Regions from separate parts of the Idiomarina sp. OT37-5b genome, predicted to be linked through region 2. Evidence: predicted binding sites of a transcription regulator. Region 2 holds the regulator's gene; the other holds the start of a gene.
What was found. Region 2 encodes ArgR, which controls arginine synthesis, uptake and breakdown. Its sites were predicted from a motif close to ANTGAATANNTATTCANT; they were not measured.

Region 1 (10,072 bases), 730 kb from region 2:
AGGTGAAGAAGTAAGCGCGGTGTTAGATGCCGGGGCTGACGTTATTCACTTTGATGTGATGGATAATCACTACGTGCCAAATTTAACCATCGGCCCGATGGTGTGTAAAGCGCTTCGGGATTACGGCATCACGGCGCCCATAGACGTACATTTAATGGTAAAACCGGTGGATCGTATCATCCCTGACTTTGCCGATGCCGGAGCGTCCATTATTACGTTTCATCCGGAAGCGTCAGAGCACATCGACAGAACCTTGCAAACGATCCGCGAGCACGGATGTCAGGCAGGGTTGGTGTTCAACCCAGCGACACCCTTGCACTATCTCGATCATGTGATGGATAAGCTGGATGTGATCCTGCTGATGTCGGTGAACCCGGGCTTTGGCGGGCAGTCGTTCATTCCGTCAACGCTGGATAAGCTCCGTCAGGTGCGTCAACGTATTGATGCCAGTGGCCGCGATATTCGTCTGGAAGTCGATGGTGGGGTTAACGTCAATAACATCGGCGAAATTGCTGCAGCGGGTGCCGACATGTTTGTGGCGGGCTCCGCAATTTTTAATCAACCGAATTATGCTGACGTGATTCAACAAATGCGTCAAAAAATTTCTCAGTCAAGTTCAGGAAACTAAGATGTCAAAACCCGTAGTACTCAGTGGATGTCAGCCCTCAGGGCAGCTTTCAATCGGTAACTATATTGGTGCAATCAGTAACTGGGTGAAAATGCAGGATACGCACGACTGCAAATTCATGTTGGTTGATTTACACGCCATAACGGTGCGCCAGGAACCACAAAAGCTGACTGAAGCCACTCTGGATGGCCTTGCCTTGTACCTGGCTTGCGGACTTGACCCGGATAAAAGCACCTTGTTCATTCAGTCGCACGTACCCGAGCACGCTGAACTCGCCTGGGTACTCAACTGCTACACGCAAATGGGTGAGCTGAACCGGATGACGCAGTTTAAAGACAAATCCCAGCGTCATTCGGGCAACATCAATGCAGGTCTGTTTACCTACCCTGCGCTGATGGCGGCGGACATTCTGATTTATCAGGCGAACGAAGTTCCGGTTGGTGATGATCAGAAGCAGCACCTGGAGCTAGCGCGTAATGTTGCAGAGCGGTTTAACAATTTATACGGCGAGGTATTTACCGTACCTGAGCCAATGATTCCGAAAGTCGGCGCGCGGGTGATGTCGTTGCAGGATCCCACTAAAAAAATGTCGAAATCGGACGATAACCCTAATAACTATGTAGGTCTGCTGGAAGATCCGAAAAAGATCGCGAAGAAGATAAAGCGTGCGGTAACTGACTCTGATGAACAGGCTAGAATTTATTTTGATCCTGCGGAAAAAGCAGGAGTCTCCAACCTGTTGAGTATCTTGTCGGCGGCGAGTGGACGAGCAATTGACGAGCTTGTGCCGGAGTACGAAGATAAAATGTACGGCCACTTGAAGACGGATGTTGCGGACGCTGTTGTGGCGATGCTTGAACCTATCCAGCAGCGCTATCAGGAGATGCGTAACGATCCGGCGTTTCTGCAACAAGTGATGAAGCAAGGTGCGGATAAAGCACGTGCCAAAGCGGCCACAACGTTGGCAGAGGTCTATAAAGCCGTAGGCTTTGTCCCCTACCCGGGCTAACACACCATGTTGGTGTTAATTGATAATTACGATTCGTTTTCACACAACCTGGCTCGCTACTTTAGAGAACTCGGTGAGCAGGTTGTGGTGTATCGTAATGACCAAGTGACGGTGTCGCAGTTGCAGAATCTGGCTATGACCGCGTTGGTGATATCGCCGGGTCCCTGCACGCCCAACGATTCGGGCGTTTCATTGGCGGCTATCGAAGCTTTTGCCGGGAAGCTGCCAATTTTAGGCGTGTGTCTCGGTCATCAGGCTCTGGCACAAGTATTTGGTGCCGAGGTCGTTAGAGCAAAGCGTGTGATGCATGGTAAAACATCACGGGTAACGCATACATCTAAAGGACTATTTAACAATTTGCCGGCGCCGCTGACGGTCACGCGCTATCATTCGCTGGTGGTTGAACCATCGTCACTGCCTAGCTGTTTTAGCGTCGATGCTTGGGTTGATAGCATGCAGTTCGGTCAGGAAATCATGGCAATTCGGCATACCGAGTTGCCGTTATACGGTGTGCAGTTTCATCCCGAATCAGTCATGACAGAGGCAGGGCATCAATTGTTGCAAAATTTTCTCGAAACACGGAATTAGCGGGAGCGTCACGCGTAAATGTACGATTTTTTTGCAGTATCAACAGAAGGGGGCAGCAAAGATCCTGCCATCCGGCTTGAAAAACGCTTCATCAACTATCTGATCAGTCTGCCTTTTGCCCGCAAAGGCCGCGATAAAGCGGACGGCAAGGAAGAGGAAAAGCAGGAACAGCGGCGACGCTTGTTGCAGGTTGAGCAGATTAATCATGATGAACGGGAACGTCTTAAGCAGGCACGCCAACGTTACGCCGATCGCGTTTCCGACGAGCTTCATGAAGCCATTTACCACCGTATATTGGAGCGTATTGAGGACGCCACTTACGTGCGTGAACGGTTAATTCCGCTTCCTGAACAACTGCCCGAATTACTGGATATTCTCAGCACTAAGGCGGCGTCAATGCGGCGCATCGAAAACGTCGTACAGGGACTCGACTGGTTCCATAACGGCGTTTTAAAAACGGTTAACCAACCGCCTTTTATCGACAAACGGCGTAAACAAAAGCAAGTCAAAGTAGAAAATTTGCGCACCGCAATGAGCTTTATGGGGCCGGAGAATCTAAGAATTCTAACGCCCGCGTACGTGATGCAATATTGGTTGCCGCCATCAACCCACCCGTTTACGTTATTCCGCCGGAAGATCTGGGATCACAGTTTAGGCACAGCCATTCTTGCGCATGAAATTGCGACTCAAGACGGCCTGAAAGATCCGGTACTGGCGTACACCCTGGGGATGTTCCATGAACTGGGTAAAATTGCACTCACCAAATTGTATTTGCGGGTATTTGATGACACTCAACGCGAAATGGCGATGAAGTCAATCAAGGACAGTACGCCTGATAAACACAATGCCCTGGTCGAGTTGAAACCGGATGAACGTTTTTTACGTAATTTAATGCTCGAGCAAGATAAGAAAGTGAGCTACTTGGTGGCTGAGGGCTGGGGCTTACAACGAGTTCCGATAAGCCAGCACCTGTTGAGTTTCACCCAGGCGAAGACGCAGGACGATTACACCGATTATGCCCGTGTGTTGGGTCAGGCTAACGCGTTTTGTGAGTTTCGTTTATTACGCGAGGTTGATCTTGCTTCGGTTGAAGAAGGTTTGATCTTACTGAAGAAACACGACATTGGTGCCGAGCGCGTCAAAACGCTGAATAATGTTAATTTAAAACGTCCCAAAGTGATTGTTCCTGAATAAGTTCCCTTCTGTTTATGACTAATCATGCGCCGTAATGGCGCATGGTTGAATAGTTATTCCGTTCTTTTGAAAAAACGCCCGAGGCCGCGCATAGTCTGGCGTCAGCGCCTAATTAAAACAGACAAACTGATTAAAATTTGGCATAATTACGGGCTACTCTATTAATCCATGACTCTTATCAATTAATTCGCACAAGCGATAAGGAAGTGAGCAATGGCCGACAACCACAACGCAATTTCAGTCACCCGTGACTTGTTTAATGAAGTTATGGTGCCTAACTATAACCCGGCAAGTATGATTCCAGTGAAAGGTGAAGGATCACGTGTCTGGGACCAGGAAGGTAAAGAATACATCGATTTTGCCGGTGGTATCGCGGTAAATTGTTTGGGTCATTGTCACCCGGCAATGGTGTCTGCATTGCATGAACAAAGTAAGAAGCTTTGGCACCTGAGTAACGTATTTACCAACGAGCCTGCTATTCGTCTGGCAAAGAAACTGACGGAAGCAACCTTTGCCGACCGCGTTTATTACGCCAATTCGGGAGCAGAAGCCAATGAAGCGGCATTAAAACTGGCTCGTCGCTGGGCGTTGGATGTTCATGGCGAAGATAAGCAACAGATCATTGCGTTTAGCAAAGGCTTCCATGGCCGCACTTTCTTCACCGTTACCGTTGGCGGGCAGCCGGCCTATTCAGAAGGTTTCGGTCCAAAGCCAGGCGCTATCGATCATGTCCCTTACAATGACATCGACGCACTGAAAGCGTTGATTTCTGACAAGACCTGCGCCGTCATGATGGAACCATTACAAGGTGAAGGCGGTGTAGTGCCTCCGGATATGGACTTTGTAAAAGCCGTTCGTGAACTCTGTGACCAACATAATGCGCTATTGATTTTTGACGAAGTTCAGACCGGCTTTGGTCGCACCGGTACGTTATATGCCTACGAGCAATTGGGTGTGACGCCGGATATTTTGACCAGTGCAAAATCGCTCGGTGGTGGATTCCCGATTGGTGCCATGCTGACAACTGAGGCAATTGCTGAGCACTTGAAGCCGGGTACCCACGGCAGCACTTACGGTGGTAACCCATTGGCTTGCGCGGTGTCGGAAGCAGTGTTGGATGTGGTTAACACCGAACAGGTGCTCAATGGCGTCAAACAACGCGAGCAATGGATGAAAGAACAGTTAACGGCGATCGGTGAAAAGTACGGTGTTTTTAAAGACGTGCGCGGTAAAGGCTGCCTGCTGGGCGCTGAGCTGAGCGACAAATTTGAAGGCCGTGCGCGTGACTTTTTATTGGCCGGACAGGAGCATGGTGTGATGGTTCTGGTTGCCGGTGCGAACGTTATTCGTTTGACACCATCGTTGATCATTCCGGAAGAAGACATCAAAGAAGGTCTTCAGCGCTTTGAGAAAGCGGTCGCGCAAGTCATCGGCGAATAAAGGAGCTGAGCTATGTTGCTGATCCGACCGATTGAGTCAGCTGATTATGAGGCGCTATACAGCTGCGCCGTAGAATCAGGCCATGGCTTTACCTCGCTGCCGGTAGATCAAGCCTTGCTCGAGCGAAGAATCGCTCGAGCCAAGCAGGCGTTTACCAAAAAAGACGTGGTAACACCGGGCGATGAAAGTTACTTATTTGTGATGGAAGACACCGAGTCCGGTGAAATTGCGGGCGTGAGTGGGATCGAAGCAGCAGTCGGCCTAACCGAAGCGTTTTGGCATTATCGATTGGGTAAAGCCGTTCACCACTCGGAAAAGCTGAATATTTATAATTCCTTAGAAACGTTGACGTTGTGTAATGACTACACTGGCGTATCGGAATTATGCACGCTGTTTTTACGCGAACCCTATCGTCATAGTATGAATGGGCGAACGTTATCGCGTTTTCGGATGTTGTTCCTGGCGCAGTTTAAACAACGTTTCAGTGATTGGGTTATTGCTGAAATGCGCGGTGTTTCTGACGAAAATGGTGACTCGCCGTTTTGGCAGTGGTTGGAGCAGCACTTCTTTTCGATGGACTTTCCAAAAGCTGATTACCTCAGTGGTGTCGGCGACAAGACCTTTATTGCCGAGTTGATGCCACGTTTTCCGATTTATACGGCGTTGCTGTCGGATGAGGCACGTGCGGTTATTGGTAAGGTGCATGACAATACACGTCCGGCACTGCGGTTACTGGAGGCGGAAGGATTACGTTTCCGAGGTTTTGTCGACATTTTTGACGCCGGACCTACGGTAGAAGCTGAAGTGTGTAACCTAAAAAGTGTGCGCAATAGCAGGCTGGTACCGGTTGAAATTGTCGCGCGGCTACCCGAGCAAGGTTTAAAGCCGCATATTGTCTGTAATACACAGCTTGAACACTTCCGTGCGGCGCAGCTTATGTGTCAGCCCGGCGCTGAAACGCTACAAATTACCGCAGAACAGGCACAGCATTTACAATTAGAACAAGGCGACGATGCACGCATCGTGGCCATGTAACAGGAGATTCATTTTATGAGTTCCAGTGTACAGTTTATTGACGGCAGCTGGGCTGCCGGTAAAGGCAAATTGTTTAAATCGATTGACCCGGCTCGTAACGAAGTCGTTTGGTCTGGCGAGGCGGCTGACGAGAGCCAAGTAGACGCTGCGGTTATGGCGGCGCGCAAAGCGTTCCCTGAATGGTCACAGCGCAGTTTTGACGAACGCCTGGCGATTTGTAAACGCTTTTCAGAGCTACTTGGCGAAAACAAGGAAGCTCTAGCGCGCACGATGGCAGAAGAGACAGGCAAACCGATTTGGGAAACACGCACCGAAGTGGGCGCTATGATCGGCAAAGTCGCAATTTCTGAAAAAGCGTATCATGAACGCACCGGCACGGTTGAGAATGATATGCCTGGTGCGAAAGCCTTTATTCGTCATAAGCCACACGGTGTCGTTGCAGTGTATGGTCCTTACAACTTCCCTGGTCACTTACCCAACGGACACATTGTGCCAGCACTGATTGCCGGTAATACCGTGGTATTTAAGCCGTCAGAGCTGACCCCAAAAGTGGCTGAATTCAGCGTTAAACTCTGGGAAAAAGCGGGTATTCCTGCTGGCGTTTTAAACTTGGTGCAGGGTGAAGTTGAAACCGGTAAGGCATTGTCCGTGCACCCGCAAATTGATGGGCTGTACTTTACCGGCTCGTCCAATACCGGGCATTTGTTGCATAAACAGTTTGGCGGCCGCCCGGACAAAATTCTGGCGTTGGAAATGGGCGGTAATAACCCACTCATCGTAACCAATGTGTCGGATGTCGATGCCGCGGTACACAATATCGTGCAATCTGCGTATATTACCTCAGGTCAGCGTTGTACCTGTGCGCGCCGTCTGTTTATCGAAGCCGGCGAAAAAGGTCAGGCGGTACTCGATCGTTTGGTGGAAGTCACCAAGAATATTGTGGTTGATGACTACGAGGCTGATCCACAACCCTTTATGGGTGCCATGATTTCAGCTAAAGCTGCTGCTGGAATGGCCGATGCACAAAGTGAGTTGTTGCGGTTAGGCGGTAAGTCATTGGTTAAGTTGACGCACCGGGATCCGCAAACTGGATTTGTCACACCAGGTATCGTTGACGTTACGGGTGTTGAAAATATTCCGGATGAAGAATATTTTGGACCATTGCTAAAAGTTTATCGCTTTTCATCACTGGATGAGGCGATTAAAGAAGCAAATAACACGCGCTATGGCTTATCTGCAGGCATTTTGTGTGATGATGAGGCAACCTATCGTTACTTCTTCAAGCACATCCGGGCAGGTATTGTGAACTGGAATAAACCGATTACAGGAGCCAGCAGTGCTGCCCCGTTTGGTGGTATCGGAGCGAGTGGTAACCACCGCGCCAGTGCCTATTACGCGGCTGACTACTGCTCGTATCCGGTCGCATCCGTTGAAGCATCGAGCATGACAATGCCCGAGAGCCTGGCGCCGGGATTAAAATTTTAATCAAGGCCTTTTATGATTGTTGACACCGACGGGTATATTGAGCTGGTCCAGTATTTAACGGGCCAGCTACCGCTGTTTGCGCAGAATACCGGTACTACGTCTACCGCGGATTATACCCTGCGCGAACTGCTTGAAGAAAAGCTGGGCGAAAGCATGATCACGGTGTTTGAGCAGAACCAGTTGGAGCAGGAAACACGGCTTGATATCGTTCGTGAGGCAGATGCCATCATGTATGATTTAGAGGAAGTCCTGTCGAGTGTCCTCAACAATCATCCCACCACCGAGCAAGAGGAATTTGTGGTTGAATTCGTCGGACTCGTGAAAAATCTTTTTGATCAGAAATTAAACAGTTAGGGTTCCCATGGCAGACAATCGTTTAACAGCCTCGGTAAAGTGGGTTGATGGGCTTACCTTCGTCGCCGAATCCGGCAGCGGACACCAAACGGTGTTGGACGGCAACAGTCCGGGAACAGCGCCCAGCCCAATGGAAATGATACTGATGGCAGCGGGCAGTTGCGCCTCGGTTGACGTGGTCAGTATCCTTGAAAAAGCCCGCCAAAAGGTGGTGCGCTGTGAATGCACCGTTACAGGTGAGCGTGTTGGTGCAACACCGAATGTGTTTAAAGCGATACACCTGGAATTTGTAGTGACCGGACACGATGTCGCAGAAAAGCACGTTGAACGCGCGGTTGCGCTGTCAGCCGATAAGTATTGTTCCGTCGCCAAAATGCTAGAAGCAAGTGTTGCAATGACACACAGTTATGTCATTCGTGCCGCATGAATTATCGCCATATTTATCATGCCGGTAACTTTGCCGACGTTTTCAAACATCTGTTGCTAACCCGCGCAATTAGCTATTTAAATCAGAAAGCCAAGCCTTACCTGGTGCTGGACACTCATGGTGGTATTGGCCGTTATGATTTTGCCACGGAAGAAGCGCAAAAAACCAATGAATACCGCGACGGCATCGGTCGCTTGCTGGCTGACGACCATCGCCCGGCATTTACAGACGACTACGTTGCTTGCGTGAATGCGCTGAATAATGGCTCGGCAGACCCCGCTCATTATCCGGGCTCACCCTGGCTTGCTCATGCATTGATGCGAACTCAAGATCGGCTTGTGGTGTGTGAACTGCATCAGCAGGATGCGGTCACCCTGCGCAAAAACTTAGTGACCTTGGGTGATAGTAAGAAATTACAAATTCTGGCGCCCCAAAATGGCTACCAAGCGCTGAGTGCAAAGCTACCGCCGAATGAGAAACGCGGACTGGTGTTGATTGATCCGCCGTTTGAACAAGTCGATGAGTTCGATCAGGTAACTACGGCGCTTGAGCAAGGTTTAAAGCGTTGGCAGACCGGCAGTTATGCGGTGTGGTTTCCCATCAAAGATCCGGTCAAAATCGCCGCTTTCTATGATGCGGTCGCTGCCATACCGGATGTGCCGAAAACATTAGCGATAGAACTGATGATTCGTTCAGCGGATGAAGCGAAAGGCCTAAGTGGCTGCGGTTTTGTCTGGATTAACCCGCCCTTTGGCATGGTTAACGAACTCAACGAAATCCTGCCTTATCTGACGCGGCTACTGGCTCAGAGTGACGGTGCCAGCAGCGATTATCGGTGGCTGGTCGCAGAATCCTGACGGCATTGGAGCTTATTTGGAGCTGATCCAGTCAAGCTGGGTTCTGGCTTTGAGTTTCCGCTCCATAATCTGTTCGATCAATGGCGTTAGAATGAGCTCCATGGCCAGCGCCATTTTACCGCCGGGCACCACCAAGGTATTCGTACGCGACATAAAAGAGCCCTCAATCATTTGCAGGTAATAGGGGAAGTCAACGTTTTTGATACCGCGAAAGCGGATCACGACGAAGCTTTCATCAAGTGAGGGAATGTCTTTGGCACTGAATGGGTTGGACGTATCTACCGTCGGTACCCGTTGAAAGTTGATGTGTGTTCTGGAGAACTGCGGCACGATATGGTGAATGTAATCTTCCATACTGCGCACAATACTGGTGGTGACGGCTTCACGTGAGTGGCCCCGATCCTGGGTATCGCGGATGAGTTTTTGAATCCATTCCAGGTTTACAATGGGAACCATACCAATCAACAAATCGACGTGCTGTGCAACATCATAACCTTCACCGGAAACACCGCCATGCAAGCCTTCATAAAACAACACGTCGGTATCGCTGGGTAAATCTTCCCAAGGGGTAAAAGTACCCGGCATTTGGTTGTAGGGCACGGCATCGTCGAAGGTGTGCAAGTATCGGCGGATTTGCCCTTGCCCAGATTTGCCATAGCAACGAAACAGCTCCTGCAAACGCTCGAAGTCGTTGGCCTCCTGACCGAAATAACTGATGTGCTTACCCTGTTCCTGCGCTTTACGGATCTCGAGCTCCATCTCGGGGCGCGAGTATCGGTGAAAGCTATCGCCTTCAACGAAGGCGGCGGCAATCTCCAGCGACCGGAAGATGTGGCGAACTGCCTGTCCGGTCGTGGTTGTGCCGGCGCCGGAAGAACCGGTCACCGCAATAATGGGGTGCTTTGCAGACATAATGTTCCATTAACAAAAAGTGAACATCTGTTATACATGACAGACGTCGTTGTTTCAATAATGCGGTGGCGGCGGTTCCTGACTTGGGTCGGCATCAGGCCCTGACTCATTATTTTGCAACTGATTCAGTTTACGGCCGAGCC
Region 2 (10,072 bases):
GGCATGCGCCGCGGGCAATCAAAACTGCAGGCCGCGGTGATCACCGTGAAACAGAATCAATGGGCGCTGTTGGGTGGTACGGTGATTGGTATCATTGCGTTTGCGCCGATTGGTCTGTCAGCGGATGCGACCGGCGAATTTGCCGGCAGTTTGTTTTGGGTGTTGCTGATTTCGCTGTTGTTAAGTTGGATTACGGCACTGATATTGATCCCATTTTTAGCGGACCGGCTGTATTCCAAAAAGGACATCAGTGGTGATGGTAACAGTGATGTCTTCGACCATCCGGTGTATCGCGTTTATCGACGTGTGCTGGAAGCCTGTCTGCGGCACAAAGTGTTTACCATGTTATTGATGCTGGCACTGTTGGTGGTATCCGCAGCCGGCTTTAAGCAAGTTAAACAAGCGTTTTTTCCACCGTCGACGACGCCGATGTTCTACGTTGACCTCTGGTATCCGCAAGGTACCGATATTCGCACCACGGCACAGGACTCCAAGCGCCTGGAACAATACCTGCTGGCGCAGCCGCAGGTGGTTTCGGTGTCCACAACCGTCGGTCAGGGCGCACCGCGTTTTACCTTGACCTATCTGGTCGAAAAAGCGTACGAAAGTTATGCACAGTTAATTGTGCGAGCTCAGGATAAGGACGCCATGGAGCAGATCATGGCCAATGTCCGTGAACACATCCGGGTCGCTCATCCTCAGGTGGAAGATAAACTGATTCGAGTCGAAATTGGACCGGCGACGCCGGCCAAAATCGAAGCGCGCATCAGTGGTTCAGAACCGGCAGTATTACGTGAGATTGCGACGCAGATCGAAGCGATTCTGGCCAAGGATCCGGGCGCCATGAATATTCGTCATGACTGGCGCAACAAAACTAAGTTGCTAAGGCCGCGTTTTGATGAGTCGGCGGCACGGCGACTGGGTATTACCAAACAGGACGTTAATGATCTGCTGCGGACCAACTTTGTTGGTCGCCAGGTCGGCTTGTACCGTGATGGCACCGATTTACTGCCTATTGTCTCGCGGGCTCCGGCCAGCGAACGAGTGGATCTGGATAACTGGCAGGAACTGCAGATATACAGTCCAGTCATGGATCGCTTTTTGCCGTTGGCGCAGGTGGTACAGCGCATAGACGTAGAGTGGGAGGACGCCTTAATTTTACGCCGTGATCGCAAACGCACGCTGACGGTGATGGCTGATCATGATGTACTGGGTGAGGAAACCGCCACAGCGGTATTTGAACGGGTCCGTCCGCAGATTGAGGCGCTGTCGCTGCCGCTGGGTTATGAACTGTCCTGGGGAGGTCAGCACGAGGCGTCAAATAAGGCTCAGACGGCGCTGTTCAGCTCGTTACCGCTGGGATTTTTGGTGATGTTTATCATCACGGTGTTGTTGTTCAATTCCGCTCGCCTGGCGGTGGTGTTGTGGACGACAGTACCGTTGTCGATTGTGGGGGTGACAGCAGGCCTGTTGCTGTTGGATAAGCCGTTTGGTTTTATGGCGTTACTTGGCTTCTTGAGTTTGTCGGGGATGCTGATCAAGAACGGCGTGGTTTTGCTGGAGCAGGTGAATGTTGAGCTGGGCGAGGGTAAACCGCCGCATCAGGCGTTGGTGGATGCGTCGGTCAGCCGCGTTCGTCCGGTTGCGATGGCGGCAGCAACCACAATTCTGGGGATGCTACCGCTGTTATTTGATGACTTCTTTGCCAGTATGGCGACGGTGATCATGTTTGGCCTTGGGTTTGCGACGGTACTGACGCTCATCGTGGTACCGGTGATGTACGCGCTCATCGCTTCACCCAAGCGCTAGGCGCCGCCGACGGCGTCTAGCGTTGCTGGTTGATCCAGTCATTGATGTGAGCCTCGAGAATGTCCAGCGGCACGCTGCCATTCTCCAGAATCGCATCGTGGAACTCACGCAGATCAAAGTCAGCCCCCAATTGCTGCTCAGCCTCGGCTCGTAAGCGCTTAATGGTTAACTCACCCAGCTTGTATGACAACGCCTGCGCCGGCCACGTAATGTAACGATCAATCTCGGTCGTTACGTTATGCAAGGACAACGCCGTGTTATTGGCCATAAACTCAATCGCCCGCTCACGGCTCCAGCCCATCGCGTGCATACCGGTATCCACCACCAGTCGCGCCGCGCGCCACATCTCATAACTCAGACGACCAAAGTTGCTGTAGGGGTCCTGATAAAAGCCCGCTTCCAGCCCCAGATACTCCGAATACAGCCCCCAGCCCTCACCGAAGGCTGAGATATAGGTCTGTTGACGGTATTCAGGTAACCCCTCCAGTTCGCCGGCCAGTGCATTCTGCAAATGATGACCCGGCACCGCCTCGTGTAAGGTCAACGCTTCCATCTGATACAACGGGCGACGGTCCAGGGCATAGGTGTTAACCCAATAAAAACCGGCGCGGTCATCGCGGTTGGTGCCTGAATAGCGACCGGTGGTGTATTTGGGTGCGATTTCTTCCGGCACCGGAGCAATACCATAAGGCTTGCGTGGCAGCGTTTTAAACAGTTTGGGCAGTTCGCCGTCCATTTTTTTGGCGATCCAGGCGGCATAGCGCAGCAATTCTTCTGCGGACTTTGGATAGAACTGCTCGTCGGTACGCAGGAAATGAACAAAGTCATCAAAGTCGCCGTCAAAGCCGGTTTCTTCGATCACGCGCAACATTTCAGCACGAATACGGGCAACTTCCTGCAAACCGATGTTATGAATTTCTTCCGCACTCAAGTCGGTGGTGGTGTAATGTTCAATGCGGTTTTTATAGAAGGCATCACCGTTTGGCAGCTCGCTGGCACCGACGGATTCACGAGCACTTGGTAAGTACTCACTGACCATGAAGGTAAAGTAATCGTCGTAAGCCGGCATGATTTGGTCATCAATGATGGTGGCGGCTTGTTGTTGTAAATCGGCCCAGGTGCTGTCATCAATAAACGTCGGCTGCTGCTGGAACGGGTCGTAATAAACGCTGGCTGTCGGATCTTGTACGATGTACGCAAGGATACTTTCTTCAAAGCCGGCCATGGCTGCTTTAGGCTGAGTATAGCCTTGCTCGATGGCCTGCCGCAGCCAGTCGGTCTGTTGCGCCATGTAACGTTCGATGGTGCCGAGTTTGGCAAGGTAGTCGCGATAATCCTGTTCGCTGTTAAAACGGGTATAGCCCGGCATAAACGCCAGTGAACTGTGAAATGAGCCCTCGGCGGTTAGCGGCATCAGGTGGGCATTAAACCGGTACTCATCGACACGGTTTTTCAATGCATAATGGATCATGGCGTGATTAATACGATCCTGCTTATCAAGCTGTGCGACATCGATGGCATCGAGTTGTTTAAGCCATGTTTGATGGCGCTCGAAGCGTTGCTTTAACGCGTCTGGCGACATATCCGGCAGCGCGGTTTTGTGTGGTGCCGAAAGTGCTTCCCAAATGGTGTCAGCCAATTGTTTAAACTGTTGAGTTTGTGAGCTGGCCGCAACCGCGCTATTGTTGGTCGTAGTCCGTTGATTTGGCGCGTCCGTCTGACTGGCACACGAAGTCAGTGACAGAACCGCTAAAGCAATGATCGTTTTGCGCATGATTTTTCCTTGCGAAGCAATATTAAATAAAGGCATTCTATAATGCCTGCAGTTCGCGGCAATGTAAAAGAACCGAAAAAGCACGCCAAATGTCTCAAACGGCGGCCTAAAAACAACAACAACGGGGTCAACTTTGCTAAAAGCACAATCCGGCGTTTGTGCCGAACCTAATCTGCATGGTTTAACCTTATTCTGCAACGTAATGACAGATGACGTTGATGCGGTGCGTGGCAAGCTGGCGCGCATTCCGGACATCATCAGCGAACTTGATGATCGCTTTTCCGAATCGATGCTGAACGGCTTTGTCGCCGTAGGGGCCGATTATTGGGATGTCGTCTATCCGGAGCAGAAACCGGTTTATTTACGCCGTTTCCCGGAGCTGTCGCAGGGCGACCGTGAAGCACCACGACAGCCTTACGACTTATTATTGCAGATCCGCTCCGATCGATTTGACGCCAATTACCTGGCCGGGCGAACCCTGCTCGAGTGGTTAGGTTATGATGTCGAAGTGGTTGAGCAGTTGCGTACCTTTCGTTATCTGGATGGCCGAGACCTGACCGGCTTCATTGATGCGCCCGATAATCCTCGGGGCTTACGCAAGCGCGCCGTTGCGCTGCTCGACCCAGACATGGATGCGGAGTTTGCCGGTGGCAGCTATTTGTTTCTGCAAAAATTTCGTCACGATCTCAGGCGCTGGGACCACCTCGGACCTGAACGGCAACAACAAATCATGGGGCGCGATAAAGTATCCGGTGAGCGCTTAGCGGAGGCCGAAATTGAAGGGGTTACACACGCCGCCAAAACTCGTTTGCTAGGCACTGACGAGCAACCGGTAGCCTTGTTACGACAAAACATGCCTTGGGGCGACCTGCGTGAACAAGGGCTGCTTGGCATGTATTTTAGCAACCAGCCCAAAACCGTTATCGATTGGCTTAAAGTACGCTACTACGAAGACGAACAGGGTCATTATGACCCTTTGCTGGACTACACTCAGGCCGTTACCAACGCCAGCTTTTTCGTCCCGTCCCCGGATTTTTTAAAACGTTATCGCTACGCGATACAGACCGAATCGCGTCAGGGTTCTGATACCACCGAATGAGTGGCAAACAACTCTTTGACTTTGGTCAAGGTAAAGTCAATTTCCGACACCTTTAACGGTGCAATAAAGATGGTATCGTCACCGGCAATCGTGCCCAATACGCCTTCTTTTTTCCCCACCGAATCCAACAGCCGCGCGATCAACTGTGCCGCGCCCGGGCTGGTACGGATGATCACCATCACATCATTATGCTGAATATCCAGTACAAGCTGATTTAATGGTGCTTTGGCTGAAGGTACGCTAATCTCAGCGGGTAAACAGTAAACCATCTCCTGCTTAGCATTGCGGGTGCGAACAGCGCCGTGTTTGCTCAGCATGCGTGAGACTTTTGACTGACTGACATTAGTGAATCCCTGTGCTTTAAGGGCATCGACAATTTCCGTTTGTGAGCCATAGCGTTCTTCTTTGAGTAATGCTTTGAACGCATCCAGTAAATCTGCTTTGGTCATAAGTCTTGTGTTCCAGGTTTGCGGTACCGGGTTGGTGGGTGACCAGCCGCGGCTAAATTTGTAATTTTAACCCTATTAGAGTACAGTTTTGCGCCAAATATTGCATAACTATTCTATGCTTATGCAGTACCTTATCAAACAGTCAAATGGAGTCTGAGATGAAAGTAGCCGTATTAGGTGCGGCCGGTGGTATCGGCCAGGCATTGTCATTACTTCTTAAAACTCAATTACCAGCAGGTTCTGAGTTATCTTTATATGACGTAGCACCGGTCGTTCCGGGTGTTGCTGTTGACCTGAGCCACATCCCGACCGACGTTAAAGTGACCGGTTTCGGTAAAGACGATCTGGCATCAGCGTTGGTGGGCAGTGACATCGTATTGATTCCAGCCGGTGTTCCGCGTAAGCCGGGTATGGATCGTTCAGACTTGTTTAACATGAACGCGGGCATCGTGAAAAACCTGGTGCAGGGCGTTGCTGATAATTGCCCGGACGCTTGTGTGGGTATCATCACTAACCCGGTTAACACCACAGTTCCTATCGCTGCTGAAGTACTGAAGCAAAACGGTTGCTACGATAAGCGCAAGTTGTTTGGTGTTACTACGTTGGATGTTATCCGCTCGGAAGCGTTCGTCGCGGAACTGCGTGGCCTTAACCCGGCTAACGTGACGGTACCGGTTATCGGTGGTCACAGCGGTACGACGATTCTGCCATTGCTGTCTCAGGTTGAAGGTGTTGAGTTTACCGAGCAAGAAATTAACGATCTGACGCATCGTATTCAAAACGCCGGTACCGAAGTGGTTGAAGCGAAAGCAGGCGGTGGTTCAGCGACCTTGTCGATGGGTCAGGCGGCAGCACGCTTCTGCTTATCGCTGGTGAAAGGCTTACAAGGTCAGGAAACCGTCGAGTGCACCTACGTTGAAGGTCCAGGTGACCACGCGACTTTCTTCGCACAGCCAGTACGTCTGGGTAAAAATGGCGTTGAAGAAGTGCTGCCTTACGGCGAGCTGAGTGCATTCGAGAAGCAATGCATGGATGAGATGCTGGATGGCCTCAAGAGCGATATTCAAAAAGGCATCGATTTCGTTTAATCGGGTGTCGCCAAAAAAACCGCGCTTCGGCGCGGTTTTTTTATGCCTGGCGCCGCCTGCGGCGGCTTGCCTGGCGACACGTGCTTCGCCGTGTCTTGCTCGGCGTCCGCTCCGCGAACTTGCCTGGCGCGCCGAAGGCGCTTGCAGCAAAGCGCCGTAACTTGCGCCTACGGCGCAAGGAGGCTTGTCGCGCCACAGGCGCGACTCGCTGGGGTTTACAAGCGCCTACGGCGCGCCCAGCAAGCGGGCGGAGCCCGCGCCAGGCAAGGTACGGCGAAGCACGTACCGCCGAGCAAACCGCCGAAGGCGGTGCCTAGCGCTTATTGTAAAAATGATGTAGCATGGCGCTTCCGTTAAATTTTGTAAAAACAGATAGCTACCATGGATATGCAGTCCATTAACGCGTTAGCCAAAGACGACATGCTTGGGGTTAACGCGCTGATCGGTGAACAGCTAACATCAGATGTTGCCCTAATCAACCAACTTGGCATGTACATCGTTAACAGCGGCGGTAAACGACTCCGTCCCTTGTTGACCGTACTCGCCGCCCGAGCCCTTGGGTATCAGGGCAACGATCATCAAAAGCTGGCCGCCATCATCGAATTTATTCATACCGCAACTTTGTTGCACGATGACGTAGTGGACGAATCCGAACTGCGGCGCGGACGCAAAACCGCCAACGCAGTATTTGGCAATGAAGCCTCAGTACTGGTGGGTGATTTTCTTTACACCCGTGCCTTCCAGATGATGGTGCAGCTGGACTCGCTGAAAATCCTCAGTATTTTGGCCGATGCCACCAATATCATCGCCGAAGGTGAAGTACTGCAGTTAATGAACTGCAATGATCCTGATACCACCGAAGCACGCTACTTTAATGTCATTTACGGCAAAACCGCGAAACTGTTTGAAGCGGCAACGCAGTTGGCCGGCATTTTAACCGAGCAGGATGATGATGTGACGGCGTCGATGGCGGATTATGGCCGCTATCTCGGTACCGCGTTTCAGCTCGTCGATGATTTGCTGGATTATACCGCGGATACCGCAACCATGGGTAAGAATGCCGGCGACGATCTGGCTGAAGGAAAACCGACGCTGCCGCTGTTGTACGCTATGTGGCATGGTGATGAAACTGAGCAAAATTTGATTCGCGCCGCGATCGAAAACGGCGACGGACGCGAGCATTTGCAAACGGTTTTGACCGCGATGGAGCGTACCGGGGCGTTGACCTACACCCGCGAAAAAGCGCTGGAAGCGGCACAACAGGCGCGCGACGCGTTAGCGGATATTCCAGATTCAGACTACAAACAGGCCTTGCTGGCGCTCGCTGATTTGTCAGTCAATCGTATCGCTTAACTCCACAACGCCTTACTGCGTTGCGCTTGGCGCGGGCTTTGTCCGCTTGCTTGGCGCTGCAAGCGGTGCTTGCAGCTTGCGCGGCGTTCGCTACGCGAACTTGCCCGGCGGCGCGAAGCGCCTTGCGAAAACGCCGTACCTTGCGCCTACGGCGCAAGGAGGCTTGTCGCGCCGCAGGCGCGACTCGCCGGGGGTTGCAAGCGCCTTCGGCGCGCCCGGCAAGCGGGCGGAGCCCGCGCCGGGCAAGACACGTGCGTAGCACGAGTCGCCAAGCAAGCCGCCGCAGGCGGCGCCAAGCGGAAATTACCGCTTGCGTTAATTTCCGCTTTTCAGTACAATTCGCGCCCTGATTTAAATTTGGATACCCATAAGGGTTGTGGAGATTACTATGTACGCAGTATTCCAAAGTGGCGGTAAGCAGCACCGTGTGACTGAAGGCCAAATCGTCCGCCTGGAAAAACTGGAAGCAGCTACCGGAGACGTAGTTGAGTTCGACCAGGTTTTGATGGTTTCTGACGGCAGCGACGTGAAAATTGGCGCGCCGTTCGTATCAGGTGGCAAAGTTAAGGCAGAGATCGTAAACCACGGTCGTGGCGATAAAGTAAAAATCGTCAAGTTCCGTCGTCGTAAGCATTCTCGTCGCCAACAAGGTCATCGTCAGTGGTTCACTGAAGTGAAAATCACTGGTATCAACAGCTAATTAAGGAGTAACGACATGGCACACAAAAAGGCTGGTGGTTCAACCAAAAACGGTCGTGACTCAGAGAGTAAACGTCTGGGTGTTAAGCGTTTCGGTGGTGAGTCTGTATTAGCAGGCAACATCCTTGTTCGTCAACGTGGTACTAAGTTCCACGCCGGCGACAACGTAGGTATGGGTAAAGACCACACCTTGTTCGCGACTGCAGAAGGCAAAGTTTCTTTCGAAACCAAAGGCAACAAAAACCGTAAATACATCAGTGTTATCACTGACTAATTAACGGATTGCCAAAGCCGCCTGCAATAGCAGGTGACTGATTACGGAGCCCCGCCTACAATAGGCGGGGCTTTTTCATATGTGCTAAGATTTTGTTCCAGGCATCCAAGCAAAGTAAGTTTATTCATGAAATTTGTCGATGAAGCAGAAATCCGCGTAGAAGCGGGCGATGGCGGTAATGGCTGTATCAGCTTCCGCCGCGAAAAATACATTCCTAAAGGTGGACCCGACGGCGGCGACGGTGGCGACGGCGGTGACGTATACCTTGAGGCTGATGAAAACCTCAATACGCTCATTGACTACCGCTTTGAGCGCTTCCACCGGGCACAGCGCGGTCAAAACGGGATGGGTAAAAATTGTACCGGTAAACGGGGCGAGGATATTACCCTGTTCGTACCACCGGGAACTCGCGCCACCGATCAGGACACCGGTGAGGTGCTTGGCGATTTAACCAAACACGGTCAACGTCTGATGGTGGCCAAAGGCGGTTTCCACGGCTTGGGCAACACTCGCTTTAAAAGCAGTGTCAATCGTGCGCCACGGCAAAAAACCGACGGCACTCCGGGTGAGATACGCAACTTAAAACTGGAGCTGATGCTGCTTGCGGACGTCGGTTTGTTGGGTATGCCAAATGCCGGTAAGTCGACCTTTATTCGTTCGGTTTCGGCTGCCAAGCCGAAAGTGGCGGATTATCCGTTTACCACCCTGGTGCCGAATCTCGGTGTGGTGCGTCCTGCCGCACACCAAAGTTTCGTGATTGCCGATATTCCGGGGTTGATCGAAGGGGCCGCGGATGGTGCCGGACTGGGTATTCAGTTCCTCAAACATCTGGAACGTTGTCGGTTGTTGCTGCACTTGGTTGATTTGGCACCTTACGACGAAAGCGATCCGGCCGAGCAGGCCCGAATCATTATCGAAGAGCTTGAAAAATACAGCCCGAAACTGGCCGACAAGCCACGTTGGCTGGTGATCAATAAGATCGACCTGGTACTGGAAGAAGAGCGCCAAGAGCTGGTTGATGCTCTGGTTGAGGAACTTGAGTGGGATGGCCCGGTCTATCAGATCGCGGCACTGGAAGGCCGTGATACTGATAAACTTTGTCGTGACGTGATGGCGTTTATCGAAACCATGCCATCACCCCATGAAGAAGCTGAACAAGCCACCGAAGCGGATCCGGTCGACTTTAAATGGGATAGCTACCATGAAGAGGCGATGGAACAGGTCGACGATGATGACGACGATGACTTTGATGACGACGACTACGACGTTGAGGTTATTTACGAGCGCTAGCCGGGCTCGCTGCGCTCGCGTTTTAGGCTCGCTGCGCTCGCGGTTTGGGCTCGCTGCGCTCGCGGTGTAGCTTGCCGCCTTCGGCGCAAGGGTTTAGGGCCTCCGGCCGCCACACCGGCGAAGCCCTAAACCGGCCGCAGGCCCCAGACCGGCCGCAGGCCCTAGACCGGCCGCAGGCCCTAGACCGGCCGCAGGCCCTAATCGAAACTGAGGAAATTCAATGAAAATATCACTGGT

Region 1: a site for ArgR is predicted at 3,464-3,481, ahead of C5610_RS12105 (aspartate aminotransferase family protein). Genes of this name have one in related genera too.

Annotation. Positions count from the first base shown of each region.
Region 1 covers NZ_CP027188.1:2,563,144-2,573,215, reverse strand. Annotated here, with positions in the region: gene rpe (ribulose-phosphate 3-epimerase) at 1-628, shown strand, start outside; gene trpS (tryptophan--tRNA ligase) at 630-1,637, shown strand; gene C5610_RS12115 (anthranilate synthase component II) at 1,644-2,225, shown strand; gene C5610_RS12110 (HDOD domain-containing protein) at 2,244-3,419, shown strand; gene C5610_RS12105 (aspartate aminotransferase family protein) at 3,654-4,859, shown strand; gene astA (arginine N-succinyltransferase) at 4,872-5,894, shown strand; gene astD (succinylglutamate-semialdehyde dehydrogenase) at 5,910-7,379, shown strand; gene C5610_RS12090 (DUF3802 family protein) at 7,392-7,733, shown strand; gene C5610_RS12085 (OsmC family protein) at 7,741-8,160, shown strand; gene C5610_RS12080 (23S rRNA (adenine(2030)-N(6))-methyltransferase RlmJ) at 8,157-9,017, shown strand; gene C5610_RS12075 (phosphoribulokinase) at 9,030-9,929, opposite strand; gene C5610_RS12070 (SlyX family protein) at 9,984-10,072, opposite strand, start outside.
Region 2 covers NZ_CP027188.1:401,922-411,993, forward strand. Annotated here, with positions in the region: gene C5610_RS01920 (efflux RND transporter permease subunit) at 1-1,809, shown strand, start outside; gene C5610_RS01925 (DUF885 domain-containing protein) at 1,826-3,583, opposite strand; gene C5610_RS01930 (Dyp-type peroxidase) at 3,717-4,682, shown strand; gene argR (transcriptional regulator ArgR) at 4,658-5,131, opposite strand; gene mdh (malate dehydrogenase) at 5,290-6,219, shown strand; gene ispB (octaprenyl diphosphate synthase) at 6,601-7,572, shown strand; gene rplU (50S ribosomal protein L21) at 7,961-8,272, shown strand; gene rpmA (50S ribosomal protein L27) at 8,288-8,545, shown strand; gene cgtA (Obg family GTPase CgtA) at 8,672-9,835, shown strand; gene folA (type 3 dihydrofolate reductase) at 10,056-10,072, shown strand, end outside.